3 regions of the Pseudomonas sihuiensis genome follow, and region 2 is predicted to be linked to each of the others. Evidence: predicted binding sites of a transcription regulator. Region 2 holds the regulator's gene; each other region holds the start of a gene.
The links. Region 2 encodes sigma-54, which starts transcription at its own class of promoters, with help from an activator protein. Its sites were predicted from a motif close to ANTGGCATNNANNTTGCTNT; they were not measured.
Positions count from the first base shown of each region.

Region 1: a site for sigma-54 is predicted at 5,861-5,880, ahead of BLT86_RS22000 (sigma 54-interacting transcriptional regulator). Genes of this name have one in related genera too.
Region 3: a site for sigma-54 is predicted at 4,561-4,580, ahead of BLT86_RS06655 (CmpA/NrtA family ABC transporter substrate-binding protein). Genes of this name have one in related genera too.

Region 1 is NZ_LT629797.1:4,685,822-4,692,913, forward strand. It holds gene gltB (glutamate synthase large subunit) at 1-2,458, shown strand, start outside; gene BLT86_RS21995 (FAD-dependent oxidoreductase) at 2,493-3,911, shown strand; gene BLT86_RS22000 (sigma 54-interacting transcriptional regulator) at 3,896-5,827, opposite strand; gene BLT86_RS22005 (CmpA/NrtA family ABC transporter substrate-binding protein) at 6,096-7,092, shown strand, end outside.
Region 2 is NZ_LT629797.1:5,136,977-5,144,068, reverse strand. It holds gene lptC (LPS export ABC transporter periplasmic protein LptC) at 1-356, shown strand, start outside; gene lptA (lipopolysaccharide transport periplasmic protein LptA) at 343-882, shown strand; gene lptB (LPS export ABC transporter ATP-binding protein) at 882-1,607, shown strand; gene BLT86_RS23980 (RNA polymerase factor sigma-54) at 1,901-3,394, shown strand; gene hpf (ribosome hibernation-promoting factor, HPF/YfiA family) at 3,494-3,802, shown strand; gene ptsN (PTS IIA-like nitrogen regulatory protein PtsN) at 3,815-4,279, shown strand; gene rapZ (RNase adapter RapZ) at 4,282-5,139, shown strand; gene BLT86_RS23960 (HPr family phosphocarrier protein) at 5,154-5,426, shown strand; gene BLT86_RS23955 (ZIP family metal transporter) at 5,459-6,361, opposite strand; gene BLT86_RS23950 (superoxide dismutase) at 6,382-6,993, opposite strand; gene BLT86_RS23945 (tetratricopeptide repeat protein) at 7,006-7,092, opposite strand, start outside.
Region 3 is NZ_LT629797.1:1,399,636-1,406,727, reverse strand. It holds gene BLT86_RS06675 (thioesterase family protein) at 15-458, opposite strand; gene BLT86_RS06670 (polysaccharide lyase family 7 protein) at 507-1,196, opposite strand; gene BLT86_RS06665 (ABC transporter ATP-binding protein) at 1,294-2,085, opposite strand; gene ntrB (nitrate ABC transporter permease) at 2,269-3,120, opposite strand; gene BLT86_RS06655 (CmpA/NrtA family ABC transporter substrate-binding protein) at 3,133-4,416, opposite strand; gene BLT86_RS06650 (hypothetical protein) at 4,804-5,118, opposite strand; gene BLT86_RS06645 (hypothetical protein) at 5,273-5,665, shown strand; gene BLT86_RS06640 (crotonase/enoyl-CoA hydratase family protein) at 5,790-6,479, opposite strand; gene BLT86_RS06635 (hypothetical protein) at 6,667-6,885, shown strand; tRNA gene BLT86_RS06630 (tRNA-Ser) at 6,979-7,068, shown strand.

The DNA.
Region 1 (7,092 bases), 450 kb from region 2:
GCTGCTGGGCTTCGGTGCCTCGGCCGTGTATCCGTTCCTGGCCTACGAGGTGCTGGGCGACCTGATCCGCACCGGCGAAGTGCTGGGCGATCTGTACGAAGTATTCAAGTACTACCGCAAGGGCATCTCCAAGGGCCTGCTGAAGATCCTGTCGAAGATGGGTATCTCCACGGTCGCGTCCTATCGCGGTGCGCAACTGTTCGAGGCGGTCGGCCTGGCCGACGAGGTCACCGAGCTGTGCTTCCGTGGCGTGGCCAGCCGCATCCAGGGTGCGCGTTTCGTCGACATCGAAAGCGAGCAGAAGCTGCTGTCCCAGGAGGCCTGGAACAACCGCAAGTCAATCCAGCAGGGCGGCCTGCTCAAGTTCGTCTACGGCGGCGAATACCACGCCTACAACCCGGACGTGGTGCGCACGCTGCAGGAAGCCGTGCAGCAGGGCAACTACGCCAAGTACAAGGAATACTCGACGCTGGTCGACACCCGTCCGGTGTCGATGATCCGCGACCTGCTCAAGGTCAAGGAGTCCGCCACGCCGATTTCCCTGGCCGAAGTCGAGCCGCTGCAGTCGATCTTCAAGCGTTTCGACGCCGCCGGTATCTCCCTCGGCGCGCTGTCGCCGGAGGCGCACGAGGCGTTGGCCGAGGCGATGAACCGCCTGGGTGGCCGTTCCAACTCCGGCGAGGGCGGCGAAGACCCGGCTCGCTACGGCACCATCAAGAGCTCGAAGATCAAGCAGGTGGCCACCGGCCGCTTTGGCGTGACCCCGGAATACCTGGTCAACGCCGAAGTGCTGCAGATCAAGGTGGCCCAGGGCGCCAAGCCCGGCGAGGGCGGCCAGCTGCCGGGCGGCAAGGTCAACGGCCTGATCGCCAAGCTGCGCTATGCAGTGCCGGGCGTGACCCTGATCTCGCCGCCGCCGCACCACGACATCTACTCGATCGAAGACCTGGCGCAGCTGATCTATGACCTCAAACAGGTCAACCCGAAGGCGCTGGTGTCGGTCAAGCTGGTGGCAGAAGCCGGTGTAGGTACCATCGCTGCCGGTGTGGCCAAGGCCTATGCCGACCTGATCACCATTTCCGGTTACGACGGCGGTACCGGCGCATCGCCGCTGACCTCCATTCGTTACGCCGGCGCGCCGTGGGAGCTTGGCCTGGCCGAAACCCACCAGACCCTGCGCGGCAACGACCTGCGCGGCAAGGTGCGGGTGCAGACCGACGGCGGTCTGAAAACCGGCCTGGACGTGATCAAGGCCGCCATCCTCGGCGCCGAGAGCTTCGGCTTCGGCACCGCACCGATGGTGGCCCTGGGCTGCAAATACCTGCGCATCTGCCACCTGAACAACTGCGCCACCGGCGTGGCCACGCAGAACGACAAGCTGCGCAAGGATCACTTCATCGGCACCGTCGAGATGGTGATGAACTTCTTCACCTACGTCGCCGAGGAAACCCGCGAGTGGCTGGCCAAGCTGGGCGTGCGTAGCCTGGAAGAGCTGATCGGGCGTACCGACCTGCTCGAAGTGCTGCCGGGCGAAACCGCCAAGCAGGGCAACCTGGATCTGTCGCCGTTGCTGGCCAGCGCACACATCCCAGCGGACAAACCGCAGTTCTGCCAGGTGCCGAAGAACCCGCCGTTCGACGAAGGCCTGCTGGCCGAGAAGATGGTGGAAATGGCCAAGGACGCCATCGCCGGCAAGACCGGTGGTGAGTACGAGCTGAACATCGGCAACTGCGACCGTTCCATCGGTGCGCGCATTTCCGGTGAGATCGCCCGCGTGCATGGCAACCAGGGCATGAATGACGCGCCGATCACCTTCCGCTTCAAGGGCACTGCCGGGCAGAGCTTTGGCGTATGGAACGCCGGTGGTCTGCACCTGCGCCTTGAAGGCGACGCCAACGACTACGTCGGCAAGGGCATGACTGCGGGCAAGATCGTCATCACCCCGCCCGCTGGCAGCCCGTTCGCCACCGAGGACAGCGCCATCATCGGCAACACCTGCCTGTACGGCGCCACGGGCGGCAAGCTGTTCGCCACCGGCACTGCAGGTGAGCGTTTCGCCGTGCGCAACTCCGGCGCCCACGCCGTGGTGGAAGGCACTGGCGACCACTGCTGCGAGTACATGACCGGCGGTTTCGTCTGCGTGCTGGGCAAGACCGGCTACAACTTCGGCTCGGGCATGACCGGCGGCTTCGCCTACGTGCTTGATCTGGACAACGGCTTCTACGACCGCGTCAACCATGAGTTGGTGGAAATCCAGCGCATCAACAACGAAGCGATGGAGGCCTACCGCAGCCACCTGGAAAGCGTGCTCGCCGAGTACGTCGAGGAGACCGGTAGCGAGTGGGGGCAGAACCTGCTGGAAAACCTGGACGATTACCTGCGCAAGTTCTGGCTGGTGAAACCGAAAGCGGCCAGTCTGAAGTCGCTGCTGTCCAGCACCCGTGCCAACCCGCAATAAGAATGCGCCTGAAGTGGTTTGATGAGGTAATGCAATGACTGAACGTCTGAATAACGACTTCCAGTTCATCGAAGTCGGGCGCAAAGACCCGAAGAAGAAACTGCTGCGTCAGCGCAAGAAGGAGTTCGTCGAGATCTACGACAACTTCAAGCCGGCGCAAGCTGCAGACCAGGCGCATCGCTGCCTGGGCTGCGGCAACCCGTATTGCGAGTGGAAGTGCCCGGTGCACAACTTCATTCCGAACTGGCTCAAGCTGGTCTCGGAAGGCAACATCCTGGCCGCCGCCGAGCTCTCGCACCAGACCAACACCCTGCCGGAAGTCTGCGGCCGCGTGTGCCCGCAGGATCGTCTCTGCGAAGGTGCCTGCACCCTCAATGACGGCTTCGGCGCGGTGACCATCGGCTCGGTGGAGAAGTACATCACCGACACCGCCTTCGCCATGGGCTGGCGCCCTGACATGTCCAAGGTCAAACCGACCGGCAAGCGTGTCGCGGTGATCGGCGCAGGCCCGGCCGGCCTGGGCTGTGCCGATGTGCTGGTGCGCAACGGCGTGACCCCGGTGGTGTTCGACAAGAACCCGGAAATCGGCGGTCTGCTGACCTTCGGCATTCCCGAGTTCAAGCTGGAAAAGACCGTGCTCAGCCGCCGCCGTGAAGTGTTCACCGGCATGGGCATCGAATTCCGCCTGAATACCGAGATCGGCAAGGACATCGGCATGGATGAATTGCTCGCCGAATTCGATGCCGTATTTATGGGCATGGGCACCTACACCTACATGAAGGGCGGCTTCCCGGGTGAAGACCTGCCGGGCGTCTATGACGCGCTGGACTTCCTCATCGCCAACGTCAATCGCAACCTCGGTTTCGAGAAGGCGCCGGAAGACTTCATCGACATGAAGGGCAAGCGCGTCGTGGTACTGGGCGGTGGCGACACCGCGATGGACTGCAACCGCACCTCGATCCGTCAGGGCGCCAAGGCCGTGACCTGCGCTTACCGCCGTGACGAAGAGAACATGCCGGGCTCGCGCAAGGAAGTGAAGAACGCCAAGGAAGAGGGCGTGAAGTTCCTCTTCAACCGCCAGCCCATAGCCATCGTCGGTGAAGACAAGGTGGAAGGCATCAAGGTGGTCGAGACCCGTCTCGGTGAGCCCGATGCCCGTGGCCGTCGCAGCCCCGAGCCGATCCCGGGTTCCGAGGAGATTATCCCGGCCGAAGCCGTGCTGATCGCCTTCGGCTTCCGCCCGAGCCCGGCGCCCTGGTTCGAGCAGTTCGAAATCCAGACCGACAGCCAAGGCCGCGTCGTGGCGCCCGAGCAGTCGCAGTTCAAGCACCAGACCAGCAACCCGAAGATCTTCGCCGGTGGCGACATGGTGCGTGGTTCCGACCTGGTGGTGACGGCGATCTTCGAAGGCCGCAACGCCGCCGAAGGCATCCTCGACTACCTCGGCGTTTGACTCGTCTCGTACCTGGGCGGCTGCGACCTACGTGGTCTGTAGTCGCGCGGGTCGATGGCGAAACTCTCCAGGCGTGAGCGCAGGGTCGTTGGCTTCAGCTCCAGCAACCGCGCCGCGCCGTCCTTCCCCGATATCCTGCCCGCACAGGCCTTCAGTGCTGCGATCAGGTTTTCGCGCATCTGCCGGCGTTGCTCGCCCTGAGTGAAAATCCTCATTTCCTGTTCCACCTGTGGCTGTGACGGCGTGTCGTTGCCGTTGTCGTTGGGCAAGTCCAAACGCAGCCGGGTGCCGGGCGAAATGATCACCGCGCGCTCGATCAGATTCTCCAGCTCACGAATGTTGCCCGGCCAGGAATAGGCCTGCAGGCGTTGGATGTCGGCCAGGCGCAGGCTGGGCTCAGGGCGGTTGAGCTGGCGACAGGCGCGGCTGAGAAAGTGCTGGGCCAGCGGCGGAATGTCTTCCGGGCGCTGGCGCAGTGGCGCCGACTCGATGGGGAAGACGTTGAGGCGAAAGTACAGGTCTTCACGGAAGCGGCCGGCACGCACTTCCTGGCGCAGGTCGCGGTTGGTGGCGGCGATCACGCGCACGTCGACCTGGCGGGTACGGTTGTCGCCGACCCGCTCCAGTTGCTGTTCCTGCAGCACGCGCAGCAGCTTGCTCTGTAGCTCCAGAGGGATTTCCCCTACCTCGTCGAGAAACAGCGTGCCGCCATCGGCCAATTCGAAGCGCCCGACGCGGTCATTCAGCGCGCCGGTGAAGGCGCCGCGGATATGGCCGAAGAACTCGCTCTCGAACAGTTCACGGGGTACCGCTGCGCAATTCACCCGGATCAGTGGGCGGCGGCTGCGTCCGCTGTTGTCGTGAATGGCGCGGGCGATTAGTTCCTTGCCGGTGCCTGACTCGCCGGTGATCAGCACGTTGGCACCGGTGGGGGCGACCAGTTCGATCTGGCGGATCACCTGCTGCATGGCAGCGCTGCGTCCGACCAGGTCGTGCTGGGCGTACTCGCCACGAATTTCCTCCTGCAGGTAGGCATTCTCCAGCTCCAGGCGTTGCTTGAGCTGCTGCACTTCGCTCAGTGCCTGGCGCAGCCGGCGCTCGGTCTCCAGGCGCTCGCTGATGTCACGAAACACCACCACGGCGCCGACCAGTTCGCCGTCGTCACGCAGCGGCGTGCTGGTGTAATCCACCGGGATCGGTTTGCCGTCCTTGTTCCAGAACACCTCGTCGGCCACCTGATGCACCTCGCCGTCGTTGAAGGCGGCGTAGATCGGGCAGGTATGGCCGTCGTAGGTGCTGCCGTCGGGATGGTGGTGGTGAATCAGGTCGTGAATGTTGTGGCCGATCAGGTCGTCGGCGCGCCAGCCGAGAATGCGCTCGGCCGCCGGGTTGACGAAGGTGGTCTCGCCATTACGGTTGACCCCGTAGATGCCCTCGCCAGCGGCGCCGAGGATCAGCTGATTCTGCCGCTCGAACTGGCGGAAGATGCGTTCCACGCCCTGCCATTCGAGCAGTCCCTGACGTTGATAGCGCTCGGCTTCAGCGAGCCCGCGCAGGGCGTCGAGGCGGCGACGCTGTTGGATCAGCAGGCCGAGCAGGGTAGTGCCGTCACGCGTCAGCCGGCTGCCCTCGATTTCCACCTCCAGGCGTTCGCCATCGTGATGCAGCAATCCGAGGCCGTCACGCCAGGCATTGCCGCGCACCTGCACCTCTTCGGTGAAGGTGACCAGTGCCCCAAGGTCATGCGCCCAGAGACGGCTGGCGCGCAGTGCGAGCAGTTCATCCAGCGGCCAGCCGAGTAGAGCGCAGCAGGCTGGATTGGCATGCAGGATGCGGTCGTGGGTGGCATCGATGACCAGGCTGGCGCTCTGCATGTGTTGCATCAGCAATTGGCTGGCGGCAGTTGGATCGGGCATTTCGAGCCTCGCTGGATTGACCTGTCAGGTCGTTATCCAAAGTGCGTGCCAGTTGACGAGATATCGTTTTTTAATCTGACGAATTCTCGCGAATAACGATATTTCGTATTTATTTTATTGCTTTAAAGTCTTTATTTTTCAATTACTTAATTTGTTTTTTGAGCTGGTACAGCTCCTGCAATAGCTGATATGAACCGGTCAGTAATGGCCCAGCCCAGTCAGCGCCCGCCTCACCAATCTGGGGCAGGCCATCGCAGGAGTGATCACGATGAGCGTCAACAGCCTGGACGATCCATTCAGCCCCGACAGCGAGCTTTCCCATGCCGCCGGGTGTGCTTGCCAGCGTTGCACGCCGAGTGCCGCTGCGCTGCCCGATAGCAGCGAAGCCATGCTTGATCGCGCCGTGGAGAACGCCATCGTGCGCGGCGTGTTCGGCCATAACGATTTCTCCCGGCGCAGTTTCATGGGGATGATCGGGGGCGGTGTCGCGGCGGCGATTCTGGGCAGCCTGATCCCGTTGGATGCGGTCAAGGCGGCGGTCAAGGACAGCCTTGGCCCGTTGGAGAAGACCAAGCTGAAGATCGGCTTCGTGCCCATCACCTGCGCCACGCCGATCATCATGGCCGAGCCGATGGGCTTCTACGCCAAATACGGGCTGGACGTGGAAACGGTGAAGACCGCCGGCTGGGCGGTGGCGCGCGACAAGTCGCTGGCCGGCGAATACGACGCCTCGCACATGCTCTCGCCGATGCCGCTGGCCATCAGCCTGGGGCTGGGGTCGACGCAGACGCCCTTCGTCATGCCGGCGCTGGAAAACGTCAACGGCCAGGCCATCGTGCTTGGCATGCAGCATCAGGATAAACGCGATCCGAAACTGTGGAAGGGCATGCGCTTCGGTGTGCCGTTCGAATACTCGATGCACAACTTCCTGCTGCGCTACTACGTTGCCGAGCATGGCCTGGATCCGGATCGCGATATCCAGATCCGTGTGGTGCCACCACCGGAGATGGTCGCCAACCTGCGCGCCGGCAACCTCGATGGTTTCCTCTCGCCGGACCCGTTCAACCAGCGCGCGGTGTGGGAGAAGGTCGGCTTCATCCACCTGCTGACCAAGGAACTGTGGCCGGGCCATCCGTGCTGCGCCTTCGCCTGCAGCCAGCGCTTCGCCAGTGAAAACCCCAATACCTATGGCGCGCTGCTGCATGCGCTGATCGATGCCACGCAGTATTCCTCCAAGGCCGAGAACCGCAAGGCGGTGGCCGAGG
Region 2 (7,092 bases):
AGCACATCAAAAGCACCGACATCACCCTGATCGACGCCCCCAAGCTGGAGCTCTATCGCGGCACCGAGCTGCCCTGGGAAGTCACCAGCCAGCGTGCCGAAGTCTCGCCTGGCGGCGTCGAGGTAGAACTGATCGACGACGTGCGCATCGCCCGCACCGACGCCAAGAACCGCCCCACCGTTATCACCAGCAGCCGCATGACGGTTATTCCTGACAAGGAATATGCGCAGACCGAGCAAGCCGTTAGAATCGTCGCGGCCAATGGGGTGACCACGGCACAAGGAATGAAAGCGTACTTGAATGACGGCAGGATGCTCCTGCAGTCCAACGTAAGAGGCCAGCATGAGGTTCGTTAATACCCTCCCCCTGATTCTCAGCCTCGGCGCCGTATTGGGAAGCGCGGCTGCCTGGGCACTGCCATCGGATCGTGATCAACCGATCCGCATCCAGGCCGACAGCGCCGAACTGGATGACCGACAAGGTGTAGCCGTCTACCGCGGCGACGTGATCATCACTCAGGGCACCCTGAAGATCACGGGTGACACCGTCACCATCACCCAGACCGCCAGCGGCGATATCGACGTCTTCACCTCGGTGGGCAACCTGGCTTATTACGAGCAGAAGCCTGCCGTGGACAAGGACATCGTCAAGGCCTACGGCAAGACCATCCAGTACTTCGCCAGCAATGAGCGCATCGTACTGATCGACCAGGCCAAGGTGATTCAGGAAGGCAATACCTTCGAAGGCGAGAAGATCGTCTATGACACCCGCCGCCAGATCGTCAACGCCGGCCGCGCAACAGGCGGCAACGTCAGCACGCCGCGCCCGCGTATCGACATGGTCATCCAACCGAAGAACAAACCCGCGGATCAGCAGCAGTAATGGCCATTCTCAAAGCCCAACACCTGGCGAAAAGCTACAAGAGCCGCCAGGTCGTGCGTGACGTCAGCCTGAGCATCGAAAGCGGTCAGATCGTCGGTCTGCTCGGCCCCAACGGCGCAGGCAAGACCACCTGCTTCTACATGATCGTCGGCCTGGTACGCGCCGACCAGGGCCGCGTGCTGATCGACGACCTCGACGTCAGTCACCAGCCCATGCACGGTCGCGCGCGCGCCGGCATCGGCTACCTGCCGCAGGAAGCCTCGATCTTCCGCAAGCTGTCGGTGACCGACAACATCATGGCCATCCTCGAAACGCGCAAGGACCTGGACCGCGCCGGGCGCCAGGCGGAACTGGAAAGCCTGCTGCAGGAATTCCATATCCACCATATCGCCGACAGCCTCGGCATGAGCCTGTCCGGCGGTGAGCGACGCCGCGTGGAGATTGCTCGCGCTCTGGCCACCAACCCCAAGTTCATCCTGCTCGACGAACCCTTTGCCGGGGTCGACCCGATCTCCGTGGGCGACATCAAGCAGATCATCCATCACCTCAAGACCAAGGGCATCGGCATCCTGATCACCGATCACAACGTGCGCGAAACCCTGGACATCTGCGAGACCGCCTACATCGTCAACGATGGACAGCTGATCGCCGAAGGTGACGCCGAGACCATCCTCGCCAACCAGACGGTGAAAGAGGTTTACCTGGGCCACGAATTCCGCCTGTAGCAGGCTGCGTGAAAACTACTGCACTCGGTGATGCTGCGTTAAAAACAGGCTAAAAATGCTCATTTACAGTCGTAAACTGCGCTTTCTCGCCTGTTTTTGCGGGGCCGCCATCGGTATTGCCTCACCTTCGCTCGCTACGCTTTCACACAACCTGTAGGTCGCTCACTATTTCGCTACATAAATATTGCAACCCCTAGGCAAAAACGAGAAATTCAGGCATATAATTTGCTTCCTGGCGGCGCTTCGGCGCCCTGATGTGGAAGGCGTAACTCGCCAGTAAATTAAGGTCTGCAATGAAACCATCGCTAGTCCTCAAGATGGGCCAGCAGCTGACGATGACCCCGCAGCTGCAACAGGCTATCCGCCTCCTCCAACTGTCTACCCTGGACCTGCAACAGGAAATCCAGGAGGCACTGGAATCCAATCCCATGCTCGAGCGCCAGGAAGACGGCGACGACTTCGACAACAGCGATCCGATGGCTGATGGCGCCGAAAGCGCCACCCCAGCCCCAAGCAAGGAAGACAGCTACCAGGAAACCACCCCCACGGTGGACAACCTGGAAGAAGGCGAGTGGGGCGAGCGCATTCCCAACGAGTTGCCAGTCGACACGGCCTGGGAAGACATCTACCAGACCAGCGCCAGCAGCCTGCCCAGCAACGATGATGACGAGTGGGATTTCACCACTCGCACTTCCAGCGGCGAGAGCCTGCACAGCCACCTGCTCTGGCAACTGAACCTGGCGCCCATGTCGGACAAGGATCGCCTGATCGCAGCGACTCTGATCGACTGCATCAACAACGACGGCTACCTCGAAGAAACGCTCGAGGAAGTGACCGAATCCTTCGACCCCGAGCTGGATGTCGAACTGGACGAAGTGGAGGTGGTGCTGCACCGCATCCAGCAGTTCGAACCGGCCGGTATCGGCGCCCGCGACCTGCGCGAGTGCCTGCTGCTGCAACTGCGTCAGTTGCCTGCCAACACCCCCTGGCTGAACGAAACCCAGCGCGTGGTTGGCGACTACCTGGAACTGCTCGGCAGCCGCGATTACGCCCAGCTGATGCGCCGCACCAAGCTCAAGGAAGACGAACTGCGCCAGGTCATCGACCTGATCCAGCGCCTGAATCCGCGTCCGGGTTCGCAGATCGAGTCCAGCGAACCGGAATACGTCGTGCCCGACGTTATCGTGCGCAAGCACAACGAACGCTGGCTGGTGGAGCTGAACCAGGAAGCCATGCCGCGCCTGAGGGTCAACCCGCAGTATGCCGGCTTCGTCAAACGCGCCGATTCCAGCGCCGATAACACCTTCATGCGCAACCAGTTGCAGGAGGCCCGCTGGTTCATCAAGAGCCTGCAGAGCCGCAACGAAACGCTGATGAAGGTGGCCACGCAGATCGTCGAGCACCAGCGTGGCTTCCTCGACTACGGCGACGAGGCGATGAAGCCTCTGGTGCTGCACGACATCGCCGAAGCCGTGGGTATGCACGAGTCGACGATTTCACGCGTTACCACGCAGAAATTCATGCACACCCCGCGTGGCATTTACGAACTGAAATATTTCTTCTCCAGCCACGTCAGCACCTCCGAAGGCGGCGAATGCTCGTCCACCGCTATCCGCGCGATCATCAAAAAACTGGTTGCAGCAGAAAACGCGAAAAAGCCGTTGAGCGACAGCAAGATCGCTGGTTTACTGGAGGCACAAGGCATCCAAGTCGCCCGTCGGACGGTCGCCAAGTATCGCGAGTCCCTCGGCATAGCGCCCTCGAGTGAGCGCAAGCGACTGATGTAGGCCAGATTGACTGAAGGCCTCAGGCCTTCAGGCCAAAGTGTTCCGGCGGTGGGTCGAACCAGACCCGCCTCTTACACAAGCCAGTGAGGAGAAAGCGGTATGCAAGTCAACATCAGTGGACATCAGCTGGATGTGACCGACGCCCTGCGTGACTATATCGGCGAGAAACTGGGCCGACTGGAACGCCACTTCGACAAGATCACCAACGTACAGGTGACCATGGAGGTCGAGAAACTCAAACAGAAGATCGAAGCCACCCTGCACATCGCCGGCGGCGAAGTCGTCGCCAACGCCGAACACCAGGATATGTACGCTGCCATCGACCTGTTGGCCGATAAACTCGACCGTCAACTCATCAAGCACAAGGAAAAGCAGCTCGAACGCCTGCAAGGCGCCACGGCCCGCTAACATTCCCTATCCATGATCCGACTTGAAAATATCCTGACCCCCGGCCGTTCCCTGGTGAACGTGCCGGGCGGCAGCAAGAAACGCGTGCTAGAACAGATCGCCAACCTGGTTGCGCGTGATCTACCCGACCTGGATGCCCAGGACATATTCGAAAGCCTCATCGCCCGCGAGAAGCTCGGCTCTACCGGCTTCGGCAACGGCATTGCCATTCCCCACTGCCGCCTGGCTGGCTGCAGTGCCCCGATCAGTGCAGTCCTGCATCTGGAGACGGCAGTCGACTTCGACGCCATCGACGGCGTGCCGGTCGATCTGCTGTTCGTGCTGCTGGTGCCGGAGGCGGCCACCGATGCCCACCTCGACCTGCTGCGCCAGATCGCCAGCATGCTTGATCGCCAGGATGTACGTGAACGTCTGCGCCAGGCCAAGAGCGGCGAAGATCTCTATCAGGTCGTCGTGGACATTCAGAACGGTCAATAAACATGCGCCTGATCATCGTCAGCGGTCGCTCGGGCTCGGGCAAGAGCACCGCCCTCGATGTACTTGAGGACAACGGTTTCTACTGCATCGACAACCTGCCGGCCGGCCTGCTGCCGGATCTTGCCGAGCGTTTCCTGCCGCATAGCGACATGCTGCTGCCGCAGGTGGCCGTCTCCATCGATGCACGCAACCTGCTGAGCCAGCTCAAGCGTTTCCCGGAACTGCTCGACGAAGTGCGCAAGCGCAACATCCGCTGCGACGTGCTGTATCTCGACGCCGAAGACGAAACCCTGCTCAAACGCTTTTCCGAAACCCGCAGACGCCACCCGCTGACCAACGACAACCGCTCGCTGGCCGAGGCCATCGCTTACGAAAGCCAGCTGCTGGCACCGATCACTGACCGGGCCGATCTGAAGATCGACACCACCCGCCTGAATCTCTACCAGCTGCGCGACACGCTCAAACTACGCCTGCTGGGCCAGACGCAGACCGGTACCGCCTTTCTCGTCGAATCCTTCGGTTTCAAACGTGGCATGCCGGTGGACGCCGACCTGGTGTTCGATGCGCGCTGCCTGCCCAATCCCTACTGGAAGCCGGAACTGCGCGACCACTCCGGGCTGGATCAACCGGTGATCGACTACCTGGCCGCGCAACCGGAGGTCGAGGAGATGTATCAGGACATCCTCGCCTACCTGGAAAAATGGCTGCCACGCTTCGCCGCCAGCAACCGCGCCTATGTCACCATCGCCATTGGCTGCACCGGTGGCCACCACCGCTCGGTGTACCTGGCCAACCGCCTGAGCCAGGCACTCAAAGACTCGCTGAAGAACGTCCAGGTGCGTCACCGCGACCTCAGCTAAGGAATCCTGCCGCGATGCCAGCACGTGAAATCACCATCATCAACAAACTTGGTCTGCATGCCCGTGCTGCTGCCAAGTTCGTCGGTGTAGCGAGCACCTACCCCTGCCAGGTGCGCATCGGCCGCAGCGCCGAAAGCCTGGTAGACGGCAAGAGCATCATGGCGGTAATGATGCTGGCTGCCGGCAAGGGCACCAATGTGCACCTGCTGACCGAAGGCGAGCAGGATCACGAGGCGCTCGCTGCACTGGTCGGCCTGATCGAGAATTACTTCGACGAAGGTGAGTAGAAAGCCTTGGAGGGCCGTGTGCACGTCTCCCGCTACGCCAAGGCCGTATCCAGCACCATCATCAGACAGAAGCCCAGCACCAGCGCCAGACTGGCATCGCCTGCATGACCACTGCCATGTGCTTCGGGAATGATTTCGTGGATCACCGCGAACAGCATCGCCCCCGCAGCCAGCGCCAGCCCCCAGGGCAACAGCATGTGCGAAACCCCGACCAGCCAGGCGCAGAGCACCGCGAACAGCGGTTCGACCAGGCCTGACGCCGCACCGATCATTACCGCCTTGCCGCGTCCCATCCCGGCACTGGCCAGCACCAGGGCGACGATCAGGCCTTCCGGTACGTCCTGCAGGGCGATGCCGATCGCCAGGCCATCGGCGCCACTCAAGCCCGCTCCCGCTGCCACGCCAACCGCCATGCCCTCGGGTACGTTGTGCAACATGATGGCGATGACGAACAGCAGTGTGCCAGGCGTCAGAGCGCCCCGTTGCAGTTCGGCCGCGCCGACGCTCTGCCGTTGCGCCAGCACGCGGCCCAACCCCAGCAGGGCGGCGGCGCCCAGCAGCAGGCCAATACTGGCCAGAGCCCCGGCGCCCCAGGCCGTGAAACCCTGCTCACCGGCCACCTCGAGCGCCGGTACCAGCAGGGAGAACACTGTCGCGGCCAGCATCACACCGCCACCGAAGCCCAGCAGCCTGTCGCGCCAGCGCCCAGACAGCTCGCCCATGAACAGCACCGGCAAGGCACCGACCGCCGTGCCGGTGGCGCACAGCAAGCCGCCCTGCAACGCCCGTAGCAATTGTGGCTGAACCGTCTGGTCGATCAGCACGGCAACCTGGATGAACAGCAGCAGACTGCCACACAGCACAATCACGCCGCCGAACAGATAGCGCAAAGCCCGGCCATTGAGGCCGGGCAAGGAAGTGAGCAAGGTTCGCATCGTGTTCGCTATCCGCCTGTTCAGCTCAGGGCCTGTCGGTATCGGCGCGCCACTTCGTCCCAGTCGATGACGTTGTAGAAGGCGCCGATGTATTCCGGCCGGCGGTTCTGGTAGCGCAGGTAGTAGGCATGCTCCCAGACGTCCAGCCCCAGGATCGGTGTGTTGCCATGCATCAATGGGCTGTCCTGGTTGGCGCTGCTTTCCACTACCAATGTCCTCTGCGGCGTCACGCTGAGCCATGCCCAGCCGCTGCCGAAACGGCTCAGCGCGGCTTTGGTAAAGGCCTCCTTGAACGCCGCAAAACCACCCAGCTCGGCCTCGATCGCCACTGCCAGTTCGCCAGCGGGCTCGCCCCCTCCGGAAGGCGACATGACCGTCCAGAACAGTGTGTGGTTGGCGTGTCCCCCACCCTGGTTGATCAATGCCGCGTGCAGGCTTGGCGGCATCTCGTCCAGGCGGATCAGCAGGTCTTCCACCGGTACTTCTGCATAAGACGTTCCCTCCAGTGCCGTGTTCAGATTGTTTATGTAAGTCTGATGGTGCTTGCTGTAGTGGATTTCCATGGTCTGCGCATCGATATGCGGTTCCAGGGCATCGTAGGCGTAAGGCAGTGGCGGCAGGCGATGAGGCATGAGCGTTCTCCTTCAGTGATAGTAGCGGCCATGACCGGCTGGATTGACGGTGGGTCGTTGCCAGGCATGGCGCTGCGAAGCGCCAAGCAAGCGGTCGGT
Region 3 (7,092 bases), 1.7 Mb from region 2:
ATGAGGAACCCCGCTCAGTCGAGCCGATTGACCTTGGGGAACTTGGCACGGAAGGCGTCCGGCATCGGCGCCACCTTCGACTGGCGGTAATCGAAGAACACGAAGCCGGACTTGGCCATGGCCACCAGTGTGCCGTCGGCCGGGCGGGTGATGCGGAAGGTGATATCGCCGCCATAGCGGTTGAAGTCCATCACCCCGACCTCGAACAGCAACTGGTCGCGAGCATGGGCTTCGGCTCGGTAGGTGGTGGCCAGATCAGTGACGATGATACCGGTGCCGTCCTCATCGGTCTCGCGAATGCCGAACTCGTAGAGAAAGCGCGCCCTGGCTTCGGAGATCATCGAAATCATCGAGTCGTTGCCCAGATGGTTGGCGCCATTGATGTCGGTGACCCGCACGGTGAGCTGGGTGCTGTAGCAGTACTGGTCTTCGGGAAATTCCAGGGTCAGGCGGGCCATGGTCGAGCCTTCGTCGAGAAAAGCGGCGATTGTATGTCGCCGCGTGCCTTAGCGGTGCGTGCTGTTGAGGTGATAGAAGGTGACCCGGCCGCCTTCTTTGTCCGGGCCGTAGTTGTCCTGAATGTAGGCGCCGGCCTTGAAGTAAAGGTACTGCGTGTTCCAGCGGCTGCTGAGCTGGCGATAGACGGCACCCTCGTCGCCGTCGCTGCTGGCTACGCTGACACCGAGGCGGCCGCTGGGCGTGACGCGCAGGTCGTAACCGAAGCGTTCGCCGAGTTGCACGTTGTCGGCCAGCAGTATGTTCTGCACTTCGCTATCACCGGGACGGGGGCGCAGTAACAGTTCCACTCGCCCGACGCCGCGGCGATAGTGGTACTGCACCTTGACCAGCGGATCGTTCTGGCTGCCCGGCACATCGGTGCTGTGAATCTGACCTATCACCACCTTGTTGCGGCTGGGCACCTGATCCACCTGCAGCACGGCGCTGAGGTAGCTGTCGCTGCTGGCGTGCTGCCAGTTGCTCAGGCTGCCATCGCGCTGGGTTTCGCGCAGTTCGCTGCGGGGGTAGCGGGCGTCTTCGGTGGTCGAGCCGGTGACGGGGACCCAGAACGTCACGCTGCCATCGCCGTTGCGGCGAAAATAGCGGCTCTGGTAGCCGTTGTTCAGACGTTCGGTGGTGATGGTGGTGGGGGTGGGCTCAGTGGGAATCGACAGGTTCCAGGTGGTGAGGTCTAGCACGGTGTTCTCTGCTCGTCGGTTTAAGGCACAGCTTCGTCCGTGAAAGATCCCAGAGGTTCCCCGCCCCAGCGCCCGCGCCAGAGCGGTTGTCGCAAACTCAGGCGGCCGGACGCTGCTGACGCTGGTAGAGGAACTCCAGCACGGCGGTACGATAGGCGTGGTACTGCGGGTCGTTGGCCAGCGCCAGGCGGTCGCGCGGGCGCGGCAGGTCGACGGCGAGGATTTCGCCGACGGTGGCGGCCGGGCCGTTGGTCATCATCACGATGCGATCGGACAGCAGCACGGCTTCGTCGACGTCGTGGGTGACCATCACCACGGTGCTCTGGGTCTGCCCGACGATGCGCAGCAGTTCGTCCTGCAGGTGCGCACGGGTCAGAGCATCGAGGGCACCGAACGGTTCGTCCATCAGCAGCACCTTGGGTTCCATGGCCAGGGCACGGGCGATGCCGACGCGCTGCTTCATGCCGCCGGAGATCTCGTTGGGGTGCTTGTGCATGGCATGGCTGAGGCCGACCATGTTCAGCGCCTGCTCGGTGCGGGCCTTGAGTTGGGCCTTGCTTTCGCGCGCGCCGAAGACCTTTTCCACGGCCAGGTGGACGTTGCCGAAGCAGGTCATCCAGGGCAGCAGGCTGTGGTTCTGGAACACCACGGCGCGTTCGGGGCCGGGGCCGTCGATCTCGCGGCCATTGCAGATCAGCCCGCCTTCGTTGGCGTCGAGCAGGCCGGCGATCAGGTTGAGCACGGTGGATTTGCCGCAGCCGGAGTGGCCGATCAGTGCGACGAACTCGCCGCGGGCGATGCTCAGGTTGACGTCGGCCAGTGCCTGGAAGCGGCCTTTCTTGGTGTCGAAGTGCTTGCTGACAGCGGTCAGCTCCACGAATTTGTCCATCGGAGTTCTCCCGTTCTGGCGCTGTGCCCCGGATTTAATCAGAGGCACTTTCATTTAAAACAAAGACTTGGCGTCTACTATTGAACTGATTTGTAAGTTTGCGTAGCCCGGATGCAATCTGGGGAAACGGAGATCGCGTTCCCGAACTGCATCCGGGCTACGGGGTTGGCGAAACGCACCTCTTCAGCTCGCGTAGTCAAAGCGTTTGGCGATCAACAGCAGTATCTGCTCCAGCGCCAGGCCCACCAGGCCGACGATGATGATGGCGATGAGAATGTGCTCGACATTGAGGTTGTTCCACTCATCCCACACCCAGAAGCCCAGACCAATGCCGCCGGTGAGCATTTCCGCGGCGACGATCACCAGCCAGGCCACGCCGATGGCCAGGCGGATGCCGGTCATCAGGTGCGGCAGCACGGCGGGAAACAGGATGCGCGTCAGCACCTTGAACTCCGACAGCTTGAGCACGCGGGCCACGTTCAGGTAGTCCTGCGGCACGCTGGCCACGCCGGCGGCGGTGTTGAGGATGATCGGCCAGATCGAGCTGATGAAAATGACCCAGATCGACGCCGGGCCGGCCGCCTCGAACACCAGCAGGCCAATCGGCAGCCAGGCTAGCGGCGAGACCGGACGCAGCAAGCTGATAATCGGCGCCAGCATGCCGGCGAGAAAGGCGAAACGGCCGATGGCGAACCCCAGGGGAATGCCCACCAGCGCCGCCAGGCCGAAGCCGACCCCGACGCGGCCGAGCGAGTTGAGGATGTTCCAGCCGATGCCCATGTCGTTGGGGCCGTTGTCGTAGAAGGGATCAGCGAACAGCACCAGCGCGGCTTGCCAGGTGCTCAAGGGGCCGGGCAGGCCCTCGCTGTACTGCGCCAGCAGCGACCAGAAGCCGATGAAGGCGATGATGCCCAGCAGTGGGGCGATGCCGGCCTTGAGCAGGCTGCCCAATGCGGCGACGCTGGGCAGCAAGGCCTGCGCAGAGAGGCGCGGCTTGGCGATTGGCGGCAGTGGTGTTTTCAGGGGCGCATTCATGCTCACCTCCGGTCAGGCTTTGATGGCGAAGGAGTCGGCGTAGGCGGCTGGATTGCTGCCGTCCCAGACCACGCCGTCGATCAATGTGCTGCTGCGCAGCGGGCTGCTCGGCACCGCCAGCTTGAGGGCCCCGGCAGCCTCGGCGTAGAGCGCGGTCTGGTTGACCTGTGCGGCCACGGCCGCGTAATCCGGTGCATCCTTGAGCAGGCCCCAGCGCTTGAATTGGGTGAGGAACCACATGCCGTCGGAGTGATAGGGGAAGTTGACGCTGCCGTCCTTGCAGAAGGCCATGGCATGTTCGTCCTTCCAACTGTTGCCGAGGCCGTCCTCGTACTGGGCGAGAAAGCGCGGCTCGATCACCTGCACCGGCGCGTTGACGTAGGCCTTGCCGGAAATCAGCTTGGCGGTGCTCTTGCGGTTCTCCTCGCTGGCCTCGATGAAGCGGCTGGCATCGAGAATCGCCATGATTAGCGCGCGGGCGGCATTGGGATACTGCTCGATAAAGGCGCGGGTGGTGCCAAGCACCTTCTCCGGGTGATCCGGCCAGATCTGCTGGGTGGTGGTGGCGGTGAAGCCGATCTTGTCGAAGATAGCCCGCGCGCCCCAGGGCTCGCCGACGCAGAAGCCGTCCATGTTGCCGACGCGCATGTTCGCCACCATCTGCGGCGGCGGCACGACGATGGTCTTCACATCGCTCATCGGGTTGATGCCGACACTGGCCAGCCAGTAATACAGCCACATGGCGTGGGTGCCGGTGGGAAAGGTCTGGGCGAAGGTCAGCGGATTGCCGCCTTTTTTCACGTGTTCGGCCAGTTGCGCACCGTTGGTCACACCGGCCTCACGCAGTTGCTTGGACAGGGTGATGGCCTGGCCATTCTGGTTCAGCCCCATCAGCACTGCCATGTCCCGTTGCGGCCCCGCCAGGCCGAGCTGAGCGCCGTACATCATGCCGTAGAGCACATGGGCAGCATCCAGTTCGCCAGTATTGAGCTTGTCGCGCACGCCGGCCCAGGAGGCTTCCTTGCTCGGATTGATGGTCAGGCCGTATTTCTCGCCGAAACCCTGGGTGGCGGCGACCACCACCGAAGCGCAATCGGTCAGGGGAATGAAGCCGACGGTTAGCGCGGCTTTTTCCGGCGCGTCGGAGCCGGCCGCCCAGGCTGCACTGCGCAGCGAAGCCGGCGCCGACAGGCCAAGTGCGGCGATGCCGCTCACGGCGCCGGCCAGGGCGATTGATTGCTTGAGGAAGTTACGGCGGCTGGTGGCCAGGGACTTGTTCGAATCACGATCGGTCATGGGTCTAATCCTTGTCAGGCGCATAAACAAAAAACGGCGTACGCCAGGCCACCTCAATGAGAGGAAGGTGACCTGACGGACGCCGTTGTCCGTGATCCTCGGCCCGCCGCCGTTGGCGTGCTACGCAGGATGATTGACAAGGACTTAGCAAGGGGCTTGCCAGCTTTCGTGCACAGCGGCCGAGCAGCGGCATGTGGTACCTGACCGGTAGGGGCTGGGTGCCGGCTTTCCAGAGGCTAGCTGTTTAGGATCAATAAGTTGCAGCTGTGTTTTGAGGGGGGGTTGAAGTGTGTGGAGCGAGCGCAGGCTTGGCTCACCCCGCATGCTTCTGAGCCAATGCCGTGCATGAGCGGGCGTCGCTGAGCCTTTTTGGTTCGTATCGTAGGCTCAGGAAGCCGGTTGAACGCGCGCCTCCTCGACGAAGTCGCGCAGCCAGCGCAGCACTTCGACGGCTTCCCAGCGAGTCGGATCGAACAGCGCATAGGCCAAACCCTGGTAGCCGACCACATCCAGTTGCCGATGGTAGCCGGCGCGCTGCAGCAGCGCCTCGATCTCGGCGAAGCAGGTATTGAAGTGCTGACGATTGAAAGGGGTGCGGCTCTCGGTGACGATGCCCTCGAGCTGCAGTTCCTCGACCATCTCGCGTACCCGCTCCAGCGGCATGCGGTTCACTCGGTGTTTTAGCTGCAGTACGTCCAGCATGATGGCGCTCCTGTGCAATCGATCATTTACCTGCGATATAGCCTAATCGAAAAATACTGTACAAATAAACAGTATTGAGTGATATTGGCCTCACTTAGGCGACAACAACCCGTCCACCACCTGAAGGTGGGCGCCTTGCGAGGGGGTATTGGCAATGCAACAGATGCTGATGACGATTGTGCTATTGGCCCTGCTGAGCGGCTGCGCGCAACCGCAGATTGATCGACCACAGGCCAACGGTGCCTACCTGGTGATCGAGGGCGAGCAGGCCTGGGCCGTGCTGGTCTCCGATGGCCAGCGTGTCGAGGAGACGGGCATAGTGCTCGACGTGATTCGACTGCCCAGCCATCACTCCAACATTGCCGCCAGTTACGTGATCGAAACGCCCAACTGCGGCAAGCTGCAGTGGCTGACCGAGCGCCATGGTGCTGCAGAGGGTGAAACCACGCTGTTGCCGGCCGCCTTCAACGAGCAACTGAGCAAGCCCGGCTGCGTGCTCGCGCAAGGCCTGAGCCGAGCCTGGACGGCCCTGGATTATTCCGGCTGACCCGTTGGGTGCGCCGCGCGCACCGACATTCGCCGGCGGGGTAATTGGCGAGACGCGCAAAGAAAAAGCGCCGCGACCTCAACGGAAGCGGCGCTTTTCATTTATGGGTTACCGAGAGTTGCGTTTAAAGCAGGTGTTGCTTGTCCATCTCGATGGCGGCATCGAGGGTTTCCAGCAGCGCCTTGCGCACCTTCAGCTTGGTGTTCTTGTGTGCGGTCATGTTGATCTTCTTCATCTGCTGCGCCACCGCCTGAGTGGTGGCCAGCAATTGCTCGGCCGGTACCACCTTGTCCAGGAAGCCGGCATCTACAGCGCCAGCCGGGTCGAACATCTCGCCATTGATCACCGAACGGTGGAATGCAGACTTGCGCAGACGATCACGAGCCAGCTCGATACCGACGTGGTGCATGGTCATGCCGATCTGCACTTCATTCAGGCCGATATTGAACGGACCTTCCACGCCGATACGGTAATCGGCCGACAGCAGGATGAACGCACCCTTGGCCACGGCATGACCCGGGCAGGCGACGATGATCGGGTAGGGGTGGGCGAGCATGCGTCGCGCCAGCGTGGAGCCAGCAGCCACCAGGTTGATTGCATTCTGCGGGCCCGAGGTCATCACCTTCAGGTCATAGCCGCCGGAAAGAATTCCCGGCTGGCCAGTGATGACGACGATGGCGCGATCCTGCTCGGCGCGGTCGAGGGCGGCATTGAACGCAGCGATCACGTCAGGCGAGATGGCATTGACCTTGCCATTGCTCAGGGTGAGGGTGGCGATGCCATCTTCGAGTTGATAGCTGATCAGGTCGCTCATGGCGGTTTTCCTTGTTAGAGCCTTGGGGGCGAATGTGGGCAGAAGGTACTCAGCCGCAGCGCTCTGGTAAAGCGCCGCGGCTGACTGGCTGGTCAGTGTTTTTGCCTATCGCGGCTATGCCGGATGGCAATTGGTCGAACGCAAAGCCAGGCCTTTATGGTGAGCAGCGAACCGAAGGAGCTGCCCCATGAACACCCTCTACTCCATCCTTTATATGCTTGCCGTGATCGGCCTGTTGCTGGCATCGGTCGTGCTCAGCGAAACCTTCTACCTGCGCAGCCCATCCGGCGTGCTGCTGCTATTCGGCTTGGGCCTGTTCATGTCCCTGGGTTTTCTGCTGTTCGGCCACATTCGCTTCGACGAGCAGCCCTGTGAGAAGCACGAGGAAAACCCGCTGCGCTCTTAAGCGCATGAATCCTTTAAAAAAAATTTGCCATCGAGAAAACATTCGACTACATTAGCGCGCCTCGACGGGGTAAACGCCAAAACGTCGAGATCCGGTGAAGTGTCCGAGTGGTTGAAGGAGCACGCCTGGAAAGTGTGTATACGGGAAACCGTATCAAGAGTTCGAATCTCTTCTTCACCGCCACTTTCGCAATACCTAAAGCCCTGA